3 regions of the Kineococcus terrestris genome follow, and region 3 is predicted to be linked to each of the others. Evidence: predicted binding sites of a transcription regulator. Region 3 holds the regulator's gene; each other region holds the start of a gene.

Region 1 (6,745 bases), on a different contig from region 3:
GCGCAGCCGGTCCAGGTCGGCCAGCAGGTGCGGGGTGGTCACGGTGGCCGGGTCCCAGACCGGATCGGCGGCCGAGGGGGTGCTGCGCCCGCAGCCGCGCTGGTCGTGCTGGACGATCCGGTAGCGGTCCGGGTCGAGGAACCGCCGCCACGCCGGGTCGGCACCGCTGCCCGGCCCGCCGTGCAGGAGCACCGCCGGCACCCCGTCGGGGCGGCCGCTGACCGTCCACGCCAGGCGGTGCCCGTCGCCGACGTCGAGCATCCCGCCGTCGTGCGGTTCACCGACCGGGTAGCCGTCCACGTCCACCACGCTGCCAGGGCCACCGACCCCGCACACCTCGCCACCACCCCGCCGTGATCATGGACGGTGAGCGCTCGACCTTCCGTGATCACGGAGGGTGGGGCGGGGCCTCAGACGCCGACGGTGGACTCCCGCACCACGAGCCGGGTCGGCGTCGTGGTCGTGCCGCGGACGGGGTGGCCGGCGACGGCGTCCAGCAGCAGCTCGCCGGCGCGGCGGCCCAGGGCCTCCAGGCCGAGGGCGACGGTGGTCAGCGGCGGTCGCGAGGCCAGGGCGATGACGTCCCAGTCGTCGAAACCGGTGACGGCCACGTCCTCGGGCACGCGGCGGCCGGCGTCGCGCAGGCCGTCGCAGACCCCGCGGGCGATCTGGTCGCTGCCGCAGGTGACCGCGTCGACGTCGGGGTGGCGGCGCAGCAGCAGCTCGGCGGCCAGCCGCCCCCAGCGCTCGGACCAGTCGCCGTGCAGCGGCGGGGCCACCAGCGCGTCACCGGCCTCGGCGGCGGCGGCGCTCGCGCGCACCCGGGCGGCGTGGTGGTCGGCGGGCCCGGTGACGTGGGCGACGCGGGTGCGGCCGAGGTCCAGGACGTGCCGCACGGCGGCGGCGGCCCCGCCGGCCTGGTCGACGACGAGGGAGCAGTCCTCGTCCGACTGCGAGGGCGTGAAGGCGTAGACGACGGGGACGGGGGCGGGCAGCGGCGGGCGCGGCTCGGTGCGCCGGCCGGTGACGATGATCCCGTCGACGCGGCGGGCCAGGAGCGTGCGCAGGTAGTGCTGCTCGCGCAGCGGGTCGTCGCGGCTGTCGCACAGCAGGACGACCATCTCCCCGGCGCCCAGGGCGTTCTCGGCGCCGAGCATGACGGGGATGGAGAAGCGCCCGAAGCTGTCGGTGGTGATGAGCCCGACGGTGTAGGTGCGCCCGGAGGACAGGCCGCGGCCGACGGCGTCGGGCGTGAAGCCCAGCTGCTCGGCGGCGCGGCGCACCCGCTCGCGCGTCTCGGCGCGCAGCTGCCCGGTGCCGTTGAGGGCCTTGGAGGCCGTGCCGGCGGACACCCCGGCCAGCGCGGCCACGTCCACGATCCGTGCCGGAACGAGATTTTCCGTCACGTCCACCCCCTCGTCGCCCGCGGAAGGGCAGGAGCATAACCGGCTAGCAGCCTCGGGCGGCGTCTTGACGGGTCCAGGAGGGCGGCCCTACGGTCACCGCAGAAAACGTGTTCCGCATGTTTCCGACGACTCGAGGGAGAGCTCGTGACGACCACCCCGACGGCCGGTGCGGCGATCAACGCCCCCGCCGCCCCCACCCCCGGCGCCGCCGTGGCGCTGCGGCCCGTGCCCACCGGCGCCGCGCGCATCACCGGCGGGTTCTGGTCCGCCCGGCAGGCGGCGAACCGCCGCCAGGCCCTGCGCACCGGCTACGAGAAGCTGGAGAGCGCCGGCAACCTGCGCAACCTGCGCATCGCCGCGGGGACGGAGACCGGGGACGTCCGCGGCCCGATCTTCATGGACTCCGACGTCTACAAGTGGCTGGAGGCCGCCGGCTGGGAGCACGGCCGCGAGGCCGACGCCGAGCTGCTCGGCTGGATCCGCGAGGTCACCGCCACGGTGGCCGCCGCGCAGGCCGCCGACGGCTACCTGGACTCCGTGCAGCAGGTGCGCGGTGGCGGCGAGCGCTACACCGACCTGCCGTGGAGCCACGAGCACTACTGCGCAGGCCACCTGTTCCAGGCCGCCGTCGCCGTCGTGCGCGGCACGGGCGACACCGGGCTGCTCGACGTCGCGGTGAAGCTCGCCGACCACCTCGTCGCCACCTTCGGGCCGGGCAAGGTCGAGGACGTCGACGGCCACCCCGTCGTGGAGATGGCGCTGGTCGAGCTGTACCGGGAGACGGGGACCCGCGAGTACCTGGACCTGGCGCGCTGGTTCGTCGACGCCCGCGGCCACGGCATCACCGAGCGCCACGGCAAGCAGCCCACGTACTTCTCCGACCGGGTGCCCGTGCGCGAGCAGACCACCGTCGAGGGGCACTCGGTGCGCGCCGTCTACCTGACGGCCGGTGCCGCCGACGTGGCCGCCGAGACCGGCGACGCGGAGCTGCTGGCGGCGCTGGTGCGCCAGTGGGAGGGCATGGTCTCCACCAAGACGTACGTGACCGGCGGCATCGGCGCCCGCTGGGACATGGAGCAGTTCGGCGACCACCACGAGCTGGGCCCCGACCGCGCCTACGCCGAGACGTGCGCGGCGATCGGCAGCGTGCAGTGGAGCTGGCGCATGCTGCTGGCCACGGGCGAGTCCCGCTACGCCGACCTCGTCGAGCGCACCCTCTACAACGCGTTCCTGCCGGGCGTCTCGCTGCGCGGGACCGAGTACTTCTACGTCAACGCCCTGCAGCTGCGCGACGGCGCCCACCCGGACGAGGAGCGCAGCGTCGCCCACGGCCGCCGCCCCTGGTTCGACTGCGCCTGCTGCCCGCCGAACATCATGCGGACCCTGTCCAGCCTGGACGCCTACGTCGCCACGACGTCCGCGGACGGCGTGCAGCTGCACCAGTACGCCACCGGCACGGTGCGCGGGGCCGACGGCGCCGAGCTGGCCGTCACCACCGACTACCCGTGGGACGGGACCGTGCGCGTCGAGGTGACCGCCCCGGGGACGGGGGAGTGGGAGCTGGCCCTGCGCGTGCCGGCCTGGGCCACCGGTGCCCGCGCCGTCGTCGCGGGGCGGCCGGTGGACGCCGAACCGGGCGACTACCTGCGCGTGCGCCGGGCGTGGAGCGCCGGGGACGTCGTCGAGCTGGTGCTGCCGCTGGAGGTCCGCCCGGTCGAGGCCGACCCGCGCGTGGACGCCGTGCGCGGCTGCGTCGCGCTCGAGCGCGGCCCGCTCGTCTACTGCGTCGAGCAGCCGGACCTGCCCGAGGGCCTCGTCGCCGACGACGTGCGCGTCCACGTCGCCGAGCTGCGCACCGCCCGCGCCGAGCACCGCGCGGACCTGCTGGAGGGCGTCACGACGCTGACGTTCCCCGCGCGCCGCGCCGCCGCGGCGGCCACCGGGCCGCTGTACCGGCCGGCCTCCGACGAGCCGGCGCCCGCGTCGCTGCCGGAGGTCGTCGAGGTCACGGCCGTCCCCTACTACGCCTGGGCCAACCGCGAGCTGGGCCCCCTGCGGGTCTGGCTGCCGCGGGCCTGAGCCGGGCAGGACCGGAGGAGAGCGATGGAGCTCCACCGCAGGAACGTGCTGGGCCTGGGAGGGCTCGCGGCGCTGAGCGCGCTGCTGCCCTCCTGCGCCTCCTCCCTGCCCGAGGCCGACGTCGGCGCCACCGGCTTCGGGCAGGACGGGGAGGGCGTCGTGCGGCTGTGGTGCCGGGCGGCGACCGTCACCGGCGTGCGGCAGACCGTCGACGCGTTCAACGCCTCGCAGGACCGCATCACCGTCGAGGTCACCCCCGTCCTGGACGGCCAGTACGTCACCAAGCTGGCCACCGCGATCCGCGGCGGCAACGTGCCCGACGTCGTGGACATCGACGACATCAACTCGATGCTGTTCATCTACCGCGACGCGTTCACCGACCTCACCCCCCTGGTGCGGCAGCTGGACTTCGCCGACGCGCTGAACCCCGGCCAGCTCGGGCTGGCCACCCGCGACGACCGCCACTACGGCGTGCCGTACATCGCGGACAACTCCGCGCTCTTCTACAACACCGAGCTGCTGGAGCGCGCCGGGTTCAGCGACCCGGCCGAGGTGACCGCCGACTTCGACGGGATCCTCGAGGCGGCCCGGGCCGTCGGCGCCCTCGGCGACGGCACCTACGGCTGGACGATCGAGGGGAACTCCGCCGGCATCCTCGGGTTCGTCGTCCAGCCGCACGTGTGGGCCTCCGGGGACCGCACGGTCGTCGGGGACGTCGGCGACCAGCGCGCCGCGGTCGCGGACAGCCCCTCGGTCCGCAGCACCTTCGAGCTGTACCGGACGATGTGGGAGGAGGGGCTGATGCCCCGCGCGAACTTCTCCGGGGACGGCGCCCGCTGGGGCGCCGACTTCCGCGACGGCACCGTCGGGATGTTCCCCGGCAACTACTCCCTCGCCGTGCTGAACGCCGACGAGGAGATGCGCGCCAAGACGGGCGTCGTGCTGCTGCCCGGCCCCGACGGCGGGCGGGCCACCTTCGCCGGCGGCGACAACCTGTGCCTGCCGCGCGGCGGGGCGAACCCGTCCGCGGCGTGGGAGTTCGTCAGGTTCGCCCTCGACCTGCCGCAGCAGGTCGACCTGCCCGACGGCGGCTACCTGCCGGTGCGCTCGGACGCCGCCACCGAGGAGTACCGCGAGCGGCACCCGCTGGCCGTCGCGCCGCTGGAGGGCATCCAGGACGCCTACGCGCCGACGACGCTCGCCTACAACCTGCTGTTCAACCAGCCGGACTCCCCGTGGATCGCCGCCTTCCGGCAGGCCGTCTTCGACGGTGACGTGGACGGCGGGATCGAGACCGGCCAGGCGGGCTTCACCCGCGTCCTCGAGCAGGCGCAGCTGTGAGCGGCGTCGCGGGCCTGGGCACCGACCGCGCCGCGGCCACCGGTGCGCTGCAGGCCGTCCGCCACCGCCCGCCGAGGTCCCTGACGCACCCGCCGCACCAGGGGGTGCTGCTGGTCGCGCCCGCGCTGGCGTTCGTCGTCGTCTTCGTCCTGGCGCCGCTGGCGTTCGCGGTCTACATGTCGATGACGGACTGGCCGCTCATCGGCTCCTACGAGTTCACCGGCCTGAGCAACTACCTGGGCGTCGCGCAGGACCCCGTGTTCTGGCGCTCCGTCGGGTACACCGTCCTCTACACGGCGATCGTCACCCTGCCGATCCTCGTGCTCGGCTACGTCCTCGCGGTCGTCGTGCGCTCCAACCGGCGCGGGTCGACGCTGTTCCGCACGATCTTCTTCCTGCCCTACGTCATCGGCCTGACGACGCTGAGCTTCCTGCTCGTCCTGGAGGCGCAGCCGGACTCCGGCGCGGTCAACGTGGTGCTGCGGTGGCTGGGGATCACCGACGGGTCGACGGCCTGGCTGGCCGACGGCCGGCTGGCCACCGGGCTCATCTGCGTGATGATCGTGTGGGGCGTGTCCGGGCTGACGATGGTGCTGCTCATGGGCGGCATGCAGGGCGTGCCGCGCGAGGTGCACGAGTCCGCCGAGATCGACGGGGCGACCTGGTGGCAGCGCGAGCGCTCCATCACGATCCCGATGATCCGCCGGACCATCGCCATGAGCCTGGTCATCTCGGTCATCGGCTCGCTGCTGGCCTTCACGCAGTTCTACGTCCTCACCCGCGGCGGGCCGGGCACCGAGACCCAGACCGTCGTCATGTACATCTACCAGCGAGGTTTCGTCCAGCTGCAGCTCGGCGCGGCGTCCGCCCTGTCGATCGTGCTGGTGGTCGTCGTCGGCCTCGTCACCGCCGCGCAGTTCCGCCTGCTGCGCGAGAAGGACTGAGGAGACGCCCGTGTCCACCACCGCTCCCAGCACGCCCACCGCGGCCCGGCCCGCCCCGCGCCCGGCGAGGTCCCCCCGCGGCGGCTCCCCGGGCCCGTCCTCCACGGGCCGGGCGGAGAGCCGCACCAAGCTCGTCCTGTACGTCGTCGGCGGGACCCTGGCCTCGCTGGTGTTCCTCGTCCCGCTCGTCTGGTCGGTCCTGCGCTCCTTCCAGCCCAACGACGTCATCGTCTCCGCCTCCCCGACGTGGCAGCAGGTGTTCCAGCTCTCGCTGGACAACTTCCGGGCCCTGTTCGCCGGCGACGCGCAGATCGCGCGGGCGGTGGGCAACAGCCTCGTGGTGTCGATCAGCACGGCGGTGCTCACCGCGGTGCTCGCGACGCTCGCCGGCTACGGGTTCGGCCGCTTCCGCTTCCGCGGCCGGAACTGGCTGTTCGGGCTCGTCGTGGTGACGATGATGGTCCCGTTCCAGGCGATCATCACGCCGCTGTACCTGCAGATGAACGCGATGGGGCTGACCGACTCGCGGCTGGGCCTGGTGCTCTTCTACTCCACGGTGAACCTGCCGTTCGGCGTGTTCGTCATGCGCAACGCGTTCGAGACGATCCCCGACGAGATCGAGGACTCCGCGCGCGTCGACGGCGCGGGCACGTTCCGCTCCCTGGTGTCCGTGCTGCGGCCGCTGCTGCTGCCGGGCATCGCCACCAGCGCGCTGTACGCGTTCCTGGCCAGCTGGACGGAGTTCCTCGGGGCCCTGACGTTCCTCACCGACGACCGGCTCTACACGCTGCCGCTGTCGCTGGTGAACCTGCAGTCCGGCGCCTACGGGGCGGTGGACTTCGGCTACCTCGTGGCCGGTGCCGTCATCGCCATGGTGCCGTGCGTGGTGCTGTACGTGGCGCTGCAGCGGTTCTACGTCGCCGGCCTCGCCTCGGGCGCCGTCAAGGGCTGAGGGCGCGGGCCTCGGGTAGCGTC
Region 2 (6,745 bases), on a different contig from region 3:
TGACCGCGTTGGAGATGAGGATCGTGCGCCGCGCCCGGCGCCAGCCGGCCTCGACGGCCGACGCCAGCACGCGGCCCTCGCGGATCTCGTCGCGCACGCGCTCGAAGAAGATGATGAACGAGTCAGCCGTGGTGCCGATGGCGATGATGAGGCCGGCCACACCGGCCAGGCTGAGGCGGAAGCCCTGCAGCCAGCTCAGCAGGAGGATGACGCCCCAGTTCAGCAGCGCCGCCACGACGAGCGCGGTGACGGTCACCAGGCCGAGGGCCCGGTACTGGATCAGGAAGTAGGCCACGACGAGGGCCAGACCCACGAGGCCGGCGATGATGCCGTTGCGCAGCTGCTCCGAGCCCAGGGTCGCCGACAGCTGCTCCTCGGACTGCACGTCGAAGGACAGCGGCAGCGCGCCGAAGCGCAGCTGCTGGGCCAGGGCGTCGGCGCTCTCCTGGGTGAAGTTGCCGGTGATCTCGGCGCGGCCGCCGGGGATGGTGCCGCTGACCGAGGGGGCCGTGACGACGAGGCCGTCGAGCACGGCGGCGAACTGGTCGCGCGGGGGCTCCAGCTGGCTGATGCGCGCGGTCAGCGCCTCGAAGGCGTCGCCGCCCTCGGAGTTGAACTGCAGGTCCACGGCCCAGCCACCGGTGGGCTGGCCCTGCTGGTTGACGGCCTGGCGGGCCGAGGAGCCGGTCAGCTGCGTGCCCTGGATCTCCGCGGGCCCGAGGACGTACTTGACCGAGCCGTCCTGCGAGCAGGTGACCAGCGGCAGCGCCGGGTCCTCCGCGCCACCGGTGCCGCCGGCGAGGTTGGCCGGGTCCGAGCAGTCCAGCTCGGTGAACAGGCGGCCGACGTCCTCGGTCAGCCACGCCTGGTCGCTGGCGTCGGCCGGCGGGGTGGCGGGGCTGTCGGTGGGCTGGCCCGGCCCGGGGGTGGGCCGCGGGGTGGCGACGTCGGCCAGCGTCGGCGGGGCGGGCGAGGCCTCGGGGGCGGCCGGGGCCGGGGCACCGGTCGGCTCGGCGGCGGGCTCGGGCGCGGTGTCCCGGCGCAGCGCCGCGGGGGCGGCCGCCCCCTCGGCCTCGTCGGTCGGCTGCGCCGCGGGGTCGGCCGGCTCGGCGGCGGGGTCCGTCGGCTCCGCCGGCTCGGCGGCCGGGTCCGCCGGCTCAGCCGCCGGGTCGCCGGCGGCGGGGTCCTCCGCGGCGGGGTCCCCGGCCGGGGCGGGCGCGCCCTCGGCGGCGACCAGCACGACGCGCATGCTCAGCTGCGACGACTGCGAGATGAGGTCGAGCTGCGCGCGGGTGGCCTCGCCGGGGATCGAGACGACGATGTTCTCGCCGCCCTGGATGCTGACCTCGGACTCGTTGATGCCGGTGCCGTTGACGCGCTGCTCGATGATGTTGCGCGCCTGCTGCAGCTGGTCCTCGGTGACCTCACCGCCACCGGCGGTGGGCCGGGGGGTGAGCAGCACCTGCGTGCCGCCCTCGAGGTCGAGGGCGAGGCCGGGCGCCCAGCGGGCGTCGGACCAGATCGACCCGGCGCCGACCGCGCCGAAGAGGAGCGCCGCCACGAGCAGCAGCACCCCGAGGGTGCGGCCGTGGTGGGGTCGGCGGACGGGCGCGCCGCGGCGGGCGCGCTGGGGTGGCCTGTCGTTGGACACTGGTTACCTCGGGACGGCTCTCGCCGGGGTGGTCCCCCGGCGAGAGCAAGCTTGTCACTGTTCGTGGTCGCTTCTTGTCCTACCAGTCACGTCTGTGTGCCCGAGGACGATGGGTGCGGGTCAGGCGCGCGTGGCTCCGCCCGCCTCGTCCGGACGGTCCTTGCGCAGGTCCACGCCCGCCTCGGCGGGGTCCACCGCCTCGGGGGTGCCCGCGGTCGCGTCGGGCGCCGGCCCGACGGCCGTCACGACCCGCGCCACCGCCCGGCGGCTCCACCGCGTGTGCACGCCGGGGGCGACCTCGAGGACGACGACGTCGCCCTCCACGTCCACCACGGTCCCGTAGGCGCCCGAGGTCGTCATGACCTCCGACCCCGGTGCGACGCTGTTCTGCAGGTCCTGCTGGGCCCGCTGCTGCTTGCGCGTCCTGCTGAACATGAAGACCAGGAGGCCCACCATGAGGAGCAGGAAGACCAGCTGGCCACCACCTCCACCACCCACGACATCCCTTCCCGCACCGGTGGGACGACGGCTCACCGGCGCACACGCCGACCTCCGTGCCGGCGCGGCGGGCCCACGCCCCGCCCGGGGGAGGTCCGCGGGCGGGCGTCGGCCGGACGCCCGGCGAGTCTAGACGGCTCACCCGTCCGGCCCCGCCGCCCGCCGCGGCGCGTCACGCCCCGGTCGCTGCCCGTCGCCCCCCGCCCCGTCGTCCGCCCCGCCGTCCGCTCAGCCGTCCGCCCCGTCGTCCGCCCCGTCGTCCGCGCTGTCCAGCGGCAGCTGCCAGACGGCGTCGCGCGGCGGGGTCAGCCCCAGGTGCTGCCACGTCTGCGGCAGGGCGACGCGACCGCGCGGGGTGCGCCCGAGCAGCCCCTCGCGCACGAGGAACGGCTCGGCGACCGTCTCGACGGTCTCGGCCTCCTCGCCCACGACGACCGCCAGCGTGGACAGCCCCACGGGGCCGCCGCCGAAGCGGCGGCACAGGGCGTCCAGCACGGCCCGGTCCAGGCGGTCCAGGCCCTTCTCGTCGACCTCGTAGACCTCCAGGGCCGCGCGGGCGGCGCGGCGGTCGACGATGCCCGAGCCGCGCACCTGCGCCCAGTCGCGCACGCGGCGCAGCAGCCGGTTGGCGATGCGCGGGGTCCCGCGCGAGCGCCCGCCGATCTCCGCGGCCCCCTCGGCCGTCAGCTGCACCCCCAGCAGGCTCGCGGAGCGGCGCAGCACCTGCACGAGCTCCTCGGGGGAGTAGAAGTCCAGGTAGCCGGTGAAGCCGAACCGGTCGCGCAGCGGCGCCGGCAGCAGACCGGCGCGGGTGGTGGCCCCCACCAGCGTGAAGCGCGGCAGCTCCAGCGGGATGGCCGTCGCCCCCGGGCCCTTGCCGACGACGACGTCGACCCGGAAGTCCTCCATCGCCATGTAGAGCATCTCCTCCGCCGGCCGGGCCATGCGGTGGATCTCGTCGAGGAAGAGCACCTCGCCCTCGTCCAGGGAGCTGAGCACGGCCGCCAGGTCCCCGGCGTGCTGGATGGCCGGGCCGCTGGACTGGCGCAGCGGGGCGCCCATCTCCGAGGCCACGATCATCGCCAGGGTCGTCTTGCCCAGGCCGGGCGGGCCGGAGAAGAGGACGTGGTCGCTCGGCGCGCCGCGCGCGCGGGCGGCGTCCAGGACGAGCGAGAGCTGCTCGCGCACCACCTTCTGCCCGACGAACTCCTCCAGGCCGTGCGGGCGCAGCGCGCTCTCGGCCGCGCGCTCGCGCTCGTCGGCGCCGCCGGCCACCAGCCGCTCCCCCGCGCCGGGGCGGCCCTCGCCGTAGCCGCTCACCCGCGGCCCGACAGCCGGCGCAGGGCCGCGCGCAGCGTCGCGGCGACGTCCAGGGGGTCCCCGTCGGCCGCGGCCGGGCCGGGCTCCCCGGCGGCGGCGAGGACCGCGTCGACGGCGTCGCCGGCCTGCTTGACGGGGTAGCCGAGCCCGACGAGGGCGTCGACCACCTGCTGGGTGCGGGGGTCGGTGCCGTCCGCGGCCGCCGCGGGGGCGGCCGGCAGCGGCCCGTCGGAGGGCGGGCCCAGGCGGTCGCCCAGCTCCAGGCAGATGCGCTGCGCGCCCTTCTTGCCGATGCCGGGCACCCGCACCAGCGCGGCGTGGTCCTCGGCGGCCACGGCGGCCCGCAGCCCGTCGGGCCGGTGCACCGCGAGCATCGCCAGCGCCAGGCGCGGCCCGACGCCCGAGACGGTCTGCAGCACCTCGAACACCTCCCGCTCGTCGGCGTCGGCGAACCCGAACAGCGTCAGGGAGTCCTCGCGCACCACGAGGCTGGTGGCCAGCATCGCCTCCTCGCCCACGCGCAACCCGGCCAGCGTGCCCGGTGCCGCCTGCACGAGGATCCCGGCGCCGCCCACCTCGACGACCACCGAGTCCAGCCGCACGGCGAGCACCTGCCCGCGCACCGACGCGATCACCGATCCCCCTCACCCGCCGGGCGGGGCCCGCGCGAACACCTGTACGAACGGGGCCACGCTAGCGCGGCGCCGCGACACGGGGGGCGTCGGCGCGCCGCCGGCGGGCGGCACCGCGGGACGACGGGCTGCGCGAGCACCGCGGGAGCGGCAGAGTCGGGCCCGTGAGCCACGAGCAGCACGAGAACCCGCGCCAGAACGTCACCTTCCCCGCCACCGACGAGGCCGGTGCCGACCACGCGCACGGCTACCTCGCCCTGCCCGCCGACGGCGGCGGGCCGGGCGTGGTGGTCGTCCAGGAGTGGTGGGGGCTGACCGACCACGTCGTCGCGATCGCCGACCGCCTGGCGTCCGAGGGCTTCGTCGCCCTGGCCCCCGACCTGTACGGCGGGCGCACCACCCACGACAGCGAGGAGGCGGCGCGGTTCATGACCGAGCTGCCGCCGGACCGCGCCGCGCGCGACCTGGCCGGCGCGGTGACGTACCTGCTGCAGCGGCCGGAGACGACCTCCGCCACCGTCGGGGCCGTCGGCTTCTGCATGGGCGGCGCGTTCGTCCTCAGCCTCGCCGCCCAGCAGGGCGAGCGGATCGGCGCGGCCGTGCCCTGGTACGGCGTGCCCGGCCCGGACACGGACTTCACGGGGCTGCGGGCGCCGGTGCTGGGCCACTTCGGCGCCGAGGACACCTCGGTGCCGCTGGACGCGGTGCGCGCCACGGCCGAGCGCGTGCGCGAGCAGGCGGGCGTCGAGGTGGACCTGCAGGTGTACCCGGCGCCGCACGCCTTCTACAACGACGAGCGGCCGAACCACCGGCCCGAGAGCGCCGAGCTGGCCTGGGAGCGCACGACGGCCTTCCTGCGCCGGCACGTGCGCTGAGGAGCGGGCGGGTCGGCGGGCGGGTCAGCGGGCGACGGCCCCGGACCGGCGCGCGGCCCGCTCGGCCTCCGCGTAGGCGTTGCGCCGGCCGGTGACCAGCGCGCGGTGGGCGGCGTCCTCCAGCCGGGAGGCGCCGCCGCCGCGCCACAGGTGGCACAGGGCCAGGGCCAGGGCGTCGGCGGCGTCGGCGGGCTTGGGGGCCTCGGCCAGGCCGAGGATGCGGGTGACCATGGCGGTGACCTGCTGCTTCTCCGCGCGCCCGGACCCGGTCACGGCGGCCTTGACCTCGCTGGGCGTGTGCATGGCCACCGGCAGCCCGCGCCGGGCGGCGGCCACGAGCACGAGGCCGGCAGCCTGGGCGGTGCCCATCACCGAGCGCACGTTGGACTGGGCGAAGACCCGCTCGACGGCCACGACGTCCGGGGCGTGCCGGTCCAGCCACGCGTCCAGGCCCTCGCTGATCGCCAGCAGCCGCAGCTCGACCGGGTCGGTCGCCGGGGTGCGCACCACGCCCACGTCGACGGCGACGGGGCGCCGGCCGCGGCCGGAGTCGACGACGCCCAGGCCGCAGCGGGTCAGCCCCGGGTCCACCGCCAGCACGCGCACGACCCCACCCTCGCACGCTCGCGGGGGCGGGGCCGGGCGGCGCGCTCGCTCAGGCGTCCTCGAGGGCCGCCATGACGTCGTCGGAGACGTCGTAGTTGGCGTAGACGTTCTGCACGTCGTCGCAGTCGTCGAGGGCGTCGACGAGCTTGAACACCTTGGTGGCGCCGTCGGCGTCCAGCGGCACCTGCACGCTGGGCACGAAGCTGGCGTCGGCGGAGTCGTAGTCGATGCCCGCGGCCTGCAGGGCCTCGCGCACGGCCACCAGGTCGGTGGCCTCGCTGACGACCTCGAAGGTGTCGCCCTGGTCGCTGACCTCCTCGGCGCCGGCCTCCAGGACGGCGGTCAGCACGTCGTCCTCGGTGAGGTCGGTGCCCTCCTTGCCGATGACGACGACGCCCTTGCGGCTGAACATGTACGACACGCTGCCCGGGTCGGCCATCGAGCCGCCGTTGCGGGTCATGGCCGTGCGGACCTCCATGGCCGCGCGGTTCTTGTTGTCGGTGAGGCACTCCACCAGGAGGGCGACGCCGTTGGGGCCGTAGCCCTCGTACATGATCGTCTGCCAGTCGGCGCCGCCGGCCTCCGCGCCCGAGCCGCGCTTGACCGCGCGGTCGATGTTGTCGGCGGGCACGGAGGACTTCTTCGCCTTCTGGATGGCGTCGAAGAGCGTCGGGTTGCCGGCCGGGTCGCCCCCGCCGGTGCGCGCCGCGACCTCGATGTTCTTGATGAGGCGCGCGAACATCTTGCCGCGCTTGGCGTCGATGACGGCCTTCTTGTGCTTGGTCGTCGCCCACTTGGAGTGGCCGGACATCGTGCTACCTCCGCCTGTGTCCGCCCCGCGCTCGCGCTCGGGACGTGCTCGGGACCTGCTTCGGGACCTGCTGGGCTCGCCGCGTCAGGCGCCCTGCGCCGCCCGTCCCCCGACCCGCTCGCGCACCATCGCCACGAAGCCGCGGTGCACCCGGTCGTCCCCGGTGATCTCGGGGTGGAACGACGTCGCCAGCAGAGCGCCGTGCCGCACCGCGACGATCCTACCCGCGGCCGGGCCGCTGCCCACGCGCGCGAGGACCTCCACGTCCGGTCCGGCGTCCTCCACCCACGGCGCGCGGATGAAGACGGCCCGCACCGGCGGGCCGTCCCCGGTGAGCGCGTCCAGGGGCAGG
Region 3 (6,745 bases):
GCTGGACCGCTGGCCCGAGCAGCTGGCCGCGGCGGTCGTGTCCGTGCGCGACGCCGCCCGCGCGTCGCTGAGCCTGCTCAAGGACGCCGGCGAGGGCGAGGACGGCGAGCAGCGCGGCGCCCGCCACCTGGCCCGCGCCGCCGTGCAGGAGGTCTTCACCACCGCCTCGCGCCTGGCCGAGGACGCCGACCACGACGTCGCCTGGGTCAGCGGTGGCGGCGGCGGGCGCGGTCCGGGCAGCGGCGCCCGGCCCGCGCTGCACGTGGCGCCGCTGGGCGTGGCCGGCCTGCTGCGCGAGAGGGTCTTCGCCGAGCGGACCGTCGTCGCCACGTCGGCGACACTGGCGCTCGGCGGCGCGTTCGACGCCGTCGCGGGCTCCTTCGGGCTGCGCCGCGGTGGTCCGCGGCCCGCCGACGCCGTGCCGTGGACCGGGCTGGACGTCGGCAGCCCCTTCGACTACCCGCGGCAGGGGATCCTCTACGTGGCCCGGCACCTGCCGCCGCCGGGCCGCTCGGGCGCGGACGGTGCCGTCCTCGACGAGATCGCGGCGCTCGTGGAGGCCGCCGGCGGGCGCACGCTGGGGCTGTTCTCCTCCCGCCGCGCCGCGGAGGAGGCGGCCGCGGCGGTGCGCGAGCGCCTCGGCCCGGCGCTGCCGGTCCTGTGCCAGGGCGACGACCGGCTGCCGCGCCTGGTCAGCCGCTTCGCCGACGACCCGGCGACGTCCCTGTTCGGGACGCTGTCGCTGTGGCAGGGCGTCGACGTGCCCGGCTCCTCCTGCTCGCTGGTCCTCGTCGACCGCATCCCGTTCCCGCGGCCGGACGACCCGCTGCTGTCCGCCCGGGCGCGGGCCGTGGACGCCGCGGGCGGCAACGGCTTCCTGTCCGTGTCGGTCTCCCACGCCGCCGTGCGCCTGGCGCAGGGAGCCGGGCGGCTGGTGCGGGCCTCCGCCGACCGCGGTGTGGTGGCCGTCCTGGACCCCCGGTTGGCCACGGCCCGCTACGGCGCCTTCCTGCGCGCCAGCCTGCCCCCCTTCTGGGGGACGGCATCACCGGAGGTCGCACGGGACGCCCTGCGCCGCCTGCGCGCACCCGGGTGATCCTCGCTACCTCCTGCTGACGGGCGCTGCACCGGGTGGCATCCTCTCGGCGTGGCCATCGTCGGCTTCCTGCACACCGCGGACGCGCACGTCCGCACCTTCAGCGACCTCCTCGCCGAGCGTGACCGCCGCGTCGAGCCGCGCCACCTGGTCGACTCGGGGCTGCACACCGCGGCCCGCCGGTCCGGCTTGGAGCACGTGCGGCCCTCCGTCGCCGACCGGCTGCGCCGGCTCGTCGCCGAGGGCGCCGACGTCGTCGTCTGCACCTGCTCGACGGTGGGGCCGGTGGCCGAGGAGATCGGCCTGGAGCTGGAGGTGCCCGTGCTGCGGGTGGACCGCCCGATGGCGGAGGCCGCCGTCGTGGCCGGCCGGCGCATCGCCGTGGTCAGCTCGCTGCCCGAGGCCGCCGCGAGCGCCCTGCCCCTGCTGCGCGAGTGCGCGCGCGAGGCCGAGCGCGACGTGGAGCTCGTGCCCGTGGACTGCCCCGGCACCTGGCCCGCCTTCGAGGAGGGAGACCTCATCACCTACGCCACGAGCGTGGCCGAGGCGGTGCGCTGCGCCGTGCGCTCCGCCGAGCCGCCCGTCGACGTCGTCGTCCTGGCCCAGGCGAGCATGGTCGTGGCCGCGCCGCTGCTGCGGGACCTGCACGTGCCGGTGCTGACCACCCCCCGGCTGGCCGTGGAGGCGGCCGTGGAGCGCGTGGTCGGCGCGGCGATCTGACCCCCCCGGCCGCGACCGGCCGGGGCGGGGCTCACAGGGAGCGCAGGACGGCCGTCACGCGGCCCAGGACGACGGCGTCGTCGGCGTCGATCGGCTCGTACAGGGCGTTGCGGGGCAGCAGCCGGACGTGGCCGTCCTTGCGCTGCAGCACCTTGACCGTCGCCTCGCCGTCGATCATCGCCGCCACCACGTCGCCGTTGTCGGCGGTGGGCTGCTGGCGCACGACCACCCAGTCGCCGTCGCAGATGGCGGCCTCGACCATCGAGTCCCCGACCACGCGCAGCACGAAGTGCTGACCCGCCCCGACGATCTCGGCGGGCAGGGGGAAGACGTCCTCGACCAGCTGCTCGGCCAGGATCGGGCCGCCGGCGGCGATGCGCCCCACGACGGGCACCCAGGTGGGCGCCGGGTGCGCCTCGTCCCCGTCGAGCGCGCCGCCGGTGACGGCGTCGGCCGGGGGAGGCGCCACGACCTCCAGCGTGCGGGGCCGGCGCGGGTCCTTGCGCAGGTACCCCAGCCGCTCCAGCGTGCGCACCTGGTGGGCGACGCTGCTGGGGCTGGTCAGCCCCACGGCGGCGCCGATCTCGCGCAGGCTCGGCGGGTAGCCGTTGCGGCCGACCGCCTCGCGGATGGCCTCGAGCACCCCGCGCTGGCGGGGGGTCAGCCCGGCGGCGTCCAACCCCCGGTCGGGCAGGGCGTGCACCGTGGCCGTCGCGTCCTCCGGCGCCGGCTGCCCGGCCCGCTCCTCGACCTGGTCGGCCACCTCGGCTCCTCCCGCCCCGCGCGCACCGCCGGTCCCCGGCGGCCGCCGCCCCCGCAGCGGGCGGCAGCCCGACCGTAGCGCGCGGCCGGTCGCCGATCAAACACCTGTTCGAAGCGTGTCGCCCCTGGCGCGGCCCTTGACGGGACCGTCCCCCGCGCCCACCCTCCGCGGCATGTGCCGGAGCATCCACCAGCTGCACAACGTCGAGCCGCCCGCCACGGGGGAGGAGGCCCGCGCCGCCGCGCTGCAGTACGTGCGCAAGGTCGCCGGGACGACCCGTCCGTCGCGGCGCAACCAGGACGCCTTCGACCGCGCCGTCGAGGCCGTGGCCGCCGCCACCGAGGAGCTGCTCGGCTCGCTGGTGACCGCGGCGCCCCCGCGCGAGCGCGAGGTGCTCGCCGCGCGGGCCCGCGAGCGCGCCGCGCGCCGCTACGCCTGAGCCCGCGGTCCGGCCGGGCGGCCGGTCGCGGGGTCGGTCGCGGGAGCGGGGGGACGGGCGCGGGCCTCGTGTCGTACCCGGGTGGCAGCGTGCGCCGCGCACGCCGGGTCGAACGCTGTTCGACCGCGGTCTTGCGCACCACCGGTGCCCCGGTGGTACAACTGCCGGGCCCCTTCGAACACCTGTTCGAGGAGGCGCCCGACCGAGATGGAGGCCACCCCCGTGAGCGCCACCGCCCTCGTCCCCGTCCCGACCGTCCCGCGCCGCGCGGGCACCCCGGCGCTCCCGGGCCGCGGCCGCCCGCAGCGGTCGGCCCGGGGAGCCCGTGCGCGGTCGTCCGCCGTCCTGGTCCTCGTGCCCACGGGCCCCGACTGCCACCGCGCCCCGGTCCCGGCACCGCGGCGGGCGGTGCCCGCGCCGCCGCGCGCCGACCGCCGCCCGCTGCGCCTGACCCGCCGCGGCCGGCTGGCCCTGACCACGGCCGCGGCGACCCTGCTGACCTGCACGGCCGTGGCGGCGGTGGGAGCGGTCGCGGACGGCGGGCGGGCGCCCGCGCGGGCCCCGCACGCGCCCCTGGTGGCCGCCGCCTCCGCGGCTCCGGTCACCGTCACCGTCCTGCCCGGGCAGACGCTGTCGCAGATCGCGGCCCAGTGGGCCCCCGACGCCGACTGGCGCGAGGTGGCCGCCCGGATCGTCGTCCTCAACGACCTGCCCTCGCACGCGCTGCAGGCCGGTCAGCGGCTGAGCCTGCCGGTCCTGGACTGATCCGCGGGCCGGGCGGCGCGGGGCGGGGACGGCCGTGACGGGCGAGCAGCGGGTGACGGGCGCCGCCGGGTGGCGGCGCGGTGCGCTACCGTGCGCACCACCGGGCCCGCGCGCCGCCGCGTGCGAGGGCCGAGGCGCCACCGCGCGGGAGGGAACCGGCGTGCACTGTCCGTTCTGCCGTCACCCCGACTCGCGCGTCGTGGACTCCCGCACCACCGACGACGGCAGCAGCATCCGCCGGCGCCGCCAGTGCCCCCAGTGCTCCCGCCGCTTCACCACCGTCGAGACCGCGAGCCTGACCGTCGTCAAGCGCAGCGGGGCGGGAGAGCCGTTCAGCCGCGCCAAGATCGCCTCCGGCGTCCGCAAGGCCTGCCAGGGGCGCCCCGTCAGCGAGGACGACATCGCCCTGCTGGCCCACCGCGTCGAGGAGGCCGTGCGCTCGCAGGGCGCCGCCGAGGTCGACGCGCACCAGGTCGGGCTGGCCACGCTGCCGTTCCTGCGCGAGCTGGACGAGGTGGCCTACCTGCGCTTCGCCTCGGTCTACCAGGCCTTCGAGTCGCTGGCCGACTTCGAGGCCGCCATCCACGCCCTGCGCGCCGAGCGCGAGAGCGCCGCGGCCGGTTCGCCCGGCGCCTGAACGCCCCGGCCGCGCTCCTGCCCCGCGCGGTGCGGAGGGACGGCGGGGGATGATGACCGCATGCTCGATCCCGCTGCGCTCTACCGTCTCGAGCCGGACGTCCCCCGGCTCGTCGAGCCGCCCCTCGTCGTGGCCCTGTCCGGGTTCGTCGACGCCGGTGCCGCGGTGCGGCAGGCCGTGGACCACCTGCTGGCGACCCGGCGGCACGAGCTCGTGGCGACCTTCGACGTCGACCAGCTGCACGACTACCGCGCGCGCCGCCCGCCGATGACGTTCACGGGGACGACGTGGTCCTCGTACGAGCCGCCGCAGCTGCGCCTGCTGCGCGTCCTCGACGAGGACGGCTCCTCCTTCCTCCTGCTGACCGGCCCCGAGCCGGACGTGCAGTGGGAGCGCTTCAGCGCGGCCGTCTGGCAGCTGGCCGACCGGCTCGGCGCCGGGCTGACCGTCGTCCTCAACGCCGCCCCGACCGCCGTCCCGCACACCCGCCCCAGCGGCGTGACCGCCAGCGCGAGCCGGCCGGAGCTGCTGGAGGGCTACCGCACGTGGGAGGTGGAGGCGCAGGTCCCCGGTCACGTCACCGCCCTGCTGCACCTGCGCGGCGCGGAGACCGGCCGCGACGTGCTGTCCGTGCTCGCGCACGTCCCGCACTACCTGGCCGGCAACGACTACCCCGACGCCGCCGCGGTCCTGCTGCGCACCATCTCGGGCGCCACGGGCGTGGACCTGCCGGTGGGTGACCTGCTGGAGCAGGCCGCGGCCACCCGCGTGGAGGTCGACAAGCAGGTGGCCGAGTCCCCGGAGGCGCAGGCCGTGGTGACGGCCCTGGAGGAGCAGTACGACGCGTCCGGCGACGCGGGCCGCGGCACCAGCGCCGGGTCGGCCTACCTGCCCACCGCGGACGAGCTGGGCGCCGAGTTCGAGCGCTTCCTGGCCGGGCAGGACCCGCAGGAGGGCGAGCCGGGCCCGGGGCGCTGAGACGTCCGCTCGACCGGCCGCCGGACCGTCCGGGGCGTCAGGCGGTGCGCGCCGAGGACGCCCCGGCGGTGCCGGTGCTGCCGCCGGGGGCCCCGGACAGGTGGTGCAGCAGCGCCAGGGCGTAGGCGCAGGCGGGGTCGGGGTCCTCGAAGGCGTCCGCGCCGTGCTCGTCGAGCAGCAGGACGCGGTGCACCGTCCCCTCGGGCCCGTCGCGCCGCTCCAGCCGGGTGAACCGGTCACCGAGCTGCTCGCGCAGCTGGTGCTCCGCGGGCAGCCAGCAGGCGTCGGGCTGGTCGACGGAGTCCAGGGCCCACTCGGTGGTGCCGTTGAACCCGATGAAGCTGCCGGTGGGGTGGTCGTGCACCTCGACGGTCATGTCGCTGAGGGTGAAGACGTCCTCGTCCATGCCGCGGTGCGGCAGGACGAACCGGTCACCGGGGGCGGGTGCCCAGTGCAGGCCCGCCTCCTTCAGCCGCAGCGCCAGGTCGACCGAGATCACCCGCCCAGCATGGACCCGCGCGCCGCCCGGCGCAGCGCGGGCGGGTCCCCGGCCGGCCCGGGCGCCCGCAGCGGGGCCGGGCGTGGGGCCGGGCGCGGGGTCAGCGGTGGCCGGCGCGGACGAGCATCTTGCCGGTGTTGGCGCCCCGCAGGAGACCGATGAGGGCCTCCGGGGCGTTCTCCAGGCCCTCGACGACCGTCTCGCGCGCCACCAGCGAGCCGTCGGCCAGCCAGCCGCCCACCTCCCGCTCGAACTCCGGGCGCAGGTCGGCGAGGTCGCCGACGATGAACCCCTGCAGCCGCAGCCGCTTGCCGACGACGGCGAAGAGGTTGCGCGGCCCGGGCGGGGCCGAGGCCAGGTCCCGCGGGGAGTTGTAGGTCGCGACGCTGCCGCACAGCGCGAACCGGGCGTGGTCGTTGGCCACCGCGATCGCCGCCTCGAGGTGGTCGCCGCCGACGTTGTCGAAGTACACGTCGATCCCGTCGGGCGCGGCGGCGCTCAGCTGCTCCAGGACGGGGGCCGCCCGGTGGTCGATGCCGGCGTCGAAGCCCAGGTCGTCGACGAGGTGGGCGGCCTTGACGTGCCCGCCCGCGCTGCCCACGACCCGCGAGGCGCCCTTCAGGCGGGCGATCTGCCCCACCAGGGAACCGACGGCACCGGCCGCGCCGGAGACGAACACGGCGTCGCCGGGGCGCATCGAGGCCACGTGCAGCAGACCCGCCCAGGCGGTGAAGCCGGGCATGCCGAGCACACCGAGGGCGGCGCCCTCGCCGACGCCGTCGGGCAGGTCCAGCCGGCGCACCCGGCCGGCGGGCAGCACGACGGACGAGCGCCAGCCCAGCCCGTGC

Evidence for each region. Region 3 encodes LexA, which represses DNA repair genes until DNA is damaged. Its sites were predicted from a motif close to TCGAACANNTGTTCGA; they were not measured.
Region 1: a site for LexA is predicted at 1,506-1,521, ahead of AB8M62_RS19880 (glycoside hydrolase family 127 protein). Genes of this name have one in related genera too.
Region 2: a site for LexA is predicted at 4,136-4,151, ahead of ruvA (Holliday junction branch migration protein RuvA). Genes of this name have one in related genera too.

The regions. Positions count from the first base shown of each region.
Region 1 covers NZ_JBEUEI010000062.1:548-7,292, reverse strand. The annotation lists gene pip (prolyl aminopeptidase) at 1-300, opposite strand, end outside; gene AB8M62_RS19885 (LacI family DNA-binding transcriptional regulator) at 411-1,406, opposite strand; gene AB8M62_RS19880 (glycoside hydrolase family 127 protein) at 1,551-3,485, shown strand; gene AB8M62_RS19875 (ABC transporter substrate-binding protein) at 3,510-4,826, shown strand; gene AB8M62_RS19870 (carbohydrate ABC transporter permease) at 4,823-5,770, shown strand; gene AB8M62_RS19865 (carbohydrate ABC transporter permease) at 5,781-6,722, shown strand.
Region 2 covers NZ_JBEUEI010000014.1:62,255-68,999, reverse strand. The annotation lists gene secD (protein translocase subunit SecD) at 1-1,651, opposite strand, end outside; gene yajC (preprotein translocase subunit YajC) at 1,772-2,149, opposite strand; gene ruvB (Holliday junction branch migration DNA helicase RuvB) at 2,378-3,469, opposite strand; gene ruvA (Holliday junction branch migration protein RuvA) at 3,466-4,104, opposite strand; gene AB8M62_RS10475 (dienelactone hydrolase family protein) at 4,266-4,976, shown strand; gene ruvC (crossover junction endodeoxyribonuclease RuvC) at 5,001-5,582, opposite strand; gene AB8M62_RS10465 (YebC/PmpR family DNA-binding transcriptional regulator) at 5,632-6,393, opposite strand; gene pdxT (pyridoxal 5'-phosphate synthase glutaminase subunit PdxT) at 6,478-6,745, opposite strand, start outside.
Region 3 covers NZ_JBEUEI010000002.1:18,837-25,581, reverse strand. The annotation lists gene AB8M62_RS01440 (ATP-dependent DNA helicase) at 1-1,096, shown strand, start outside; gene AB8M62_RS01435 (aspartate/glutamate racemase family protein) at 1,148-1,816, shown strand; gene lexA (transcriptional repressor LexA) at 1,848-2,579, opposite strand; gene AB8M62_RS01425 (DUF2277 domain-containing protein) at 2,752-3,018, shown strand; gene AB8M62_RS01420 (LysM peptidoglycan-binding domain-containing protein) at 3,241-3,783, shown strand; gene nrdR (transcriptional regulator NrdR) at 3,944-4,420, shown strand; gene AB8M62_RS01410 (proteasome assembly chaperone family protein) at 4,481-5,398, shown strand; gene AB8M62_RS01405 (pilus assembly protein CpaE) at 5,436-5,897, opposite strand; gene AB8M62_RS01400 (NADP-dependent oxidoreductase) at 5,998-6,745, opposite strand, start outside.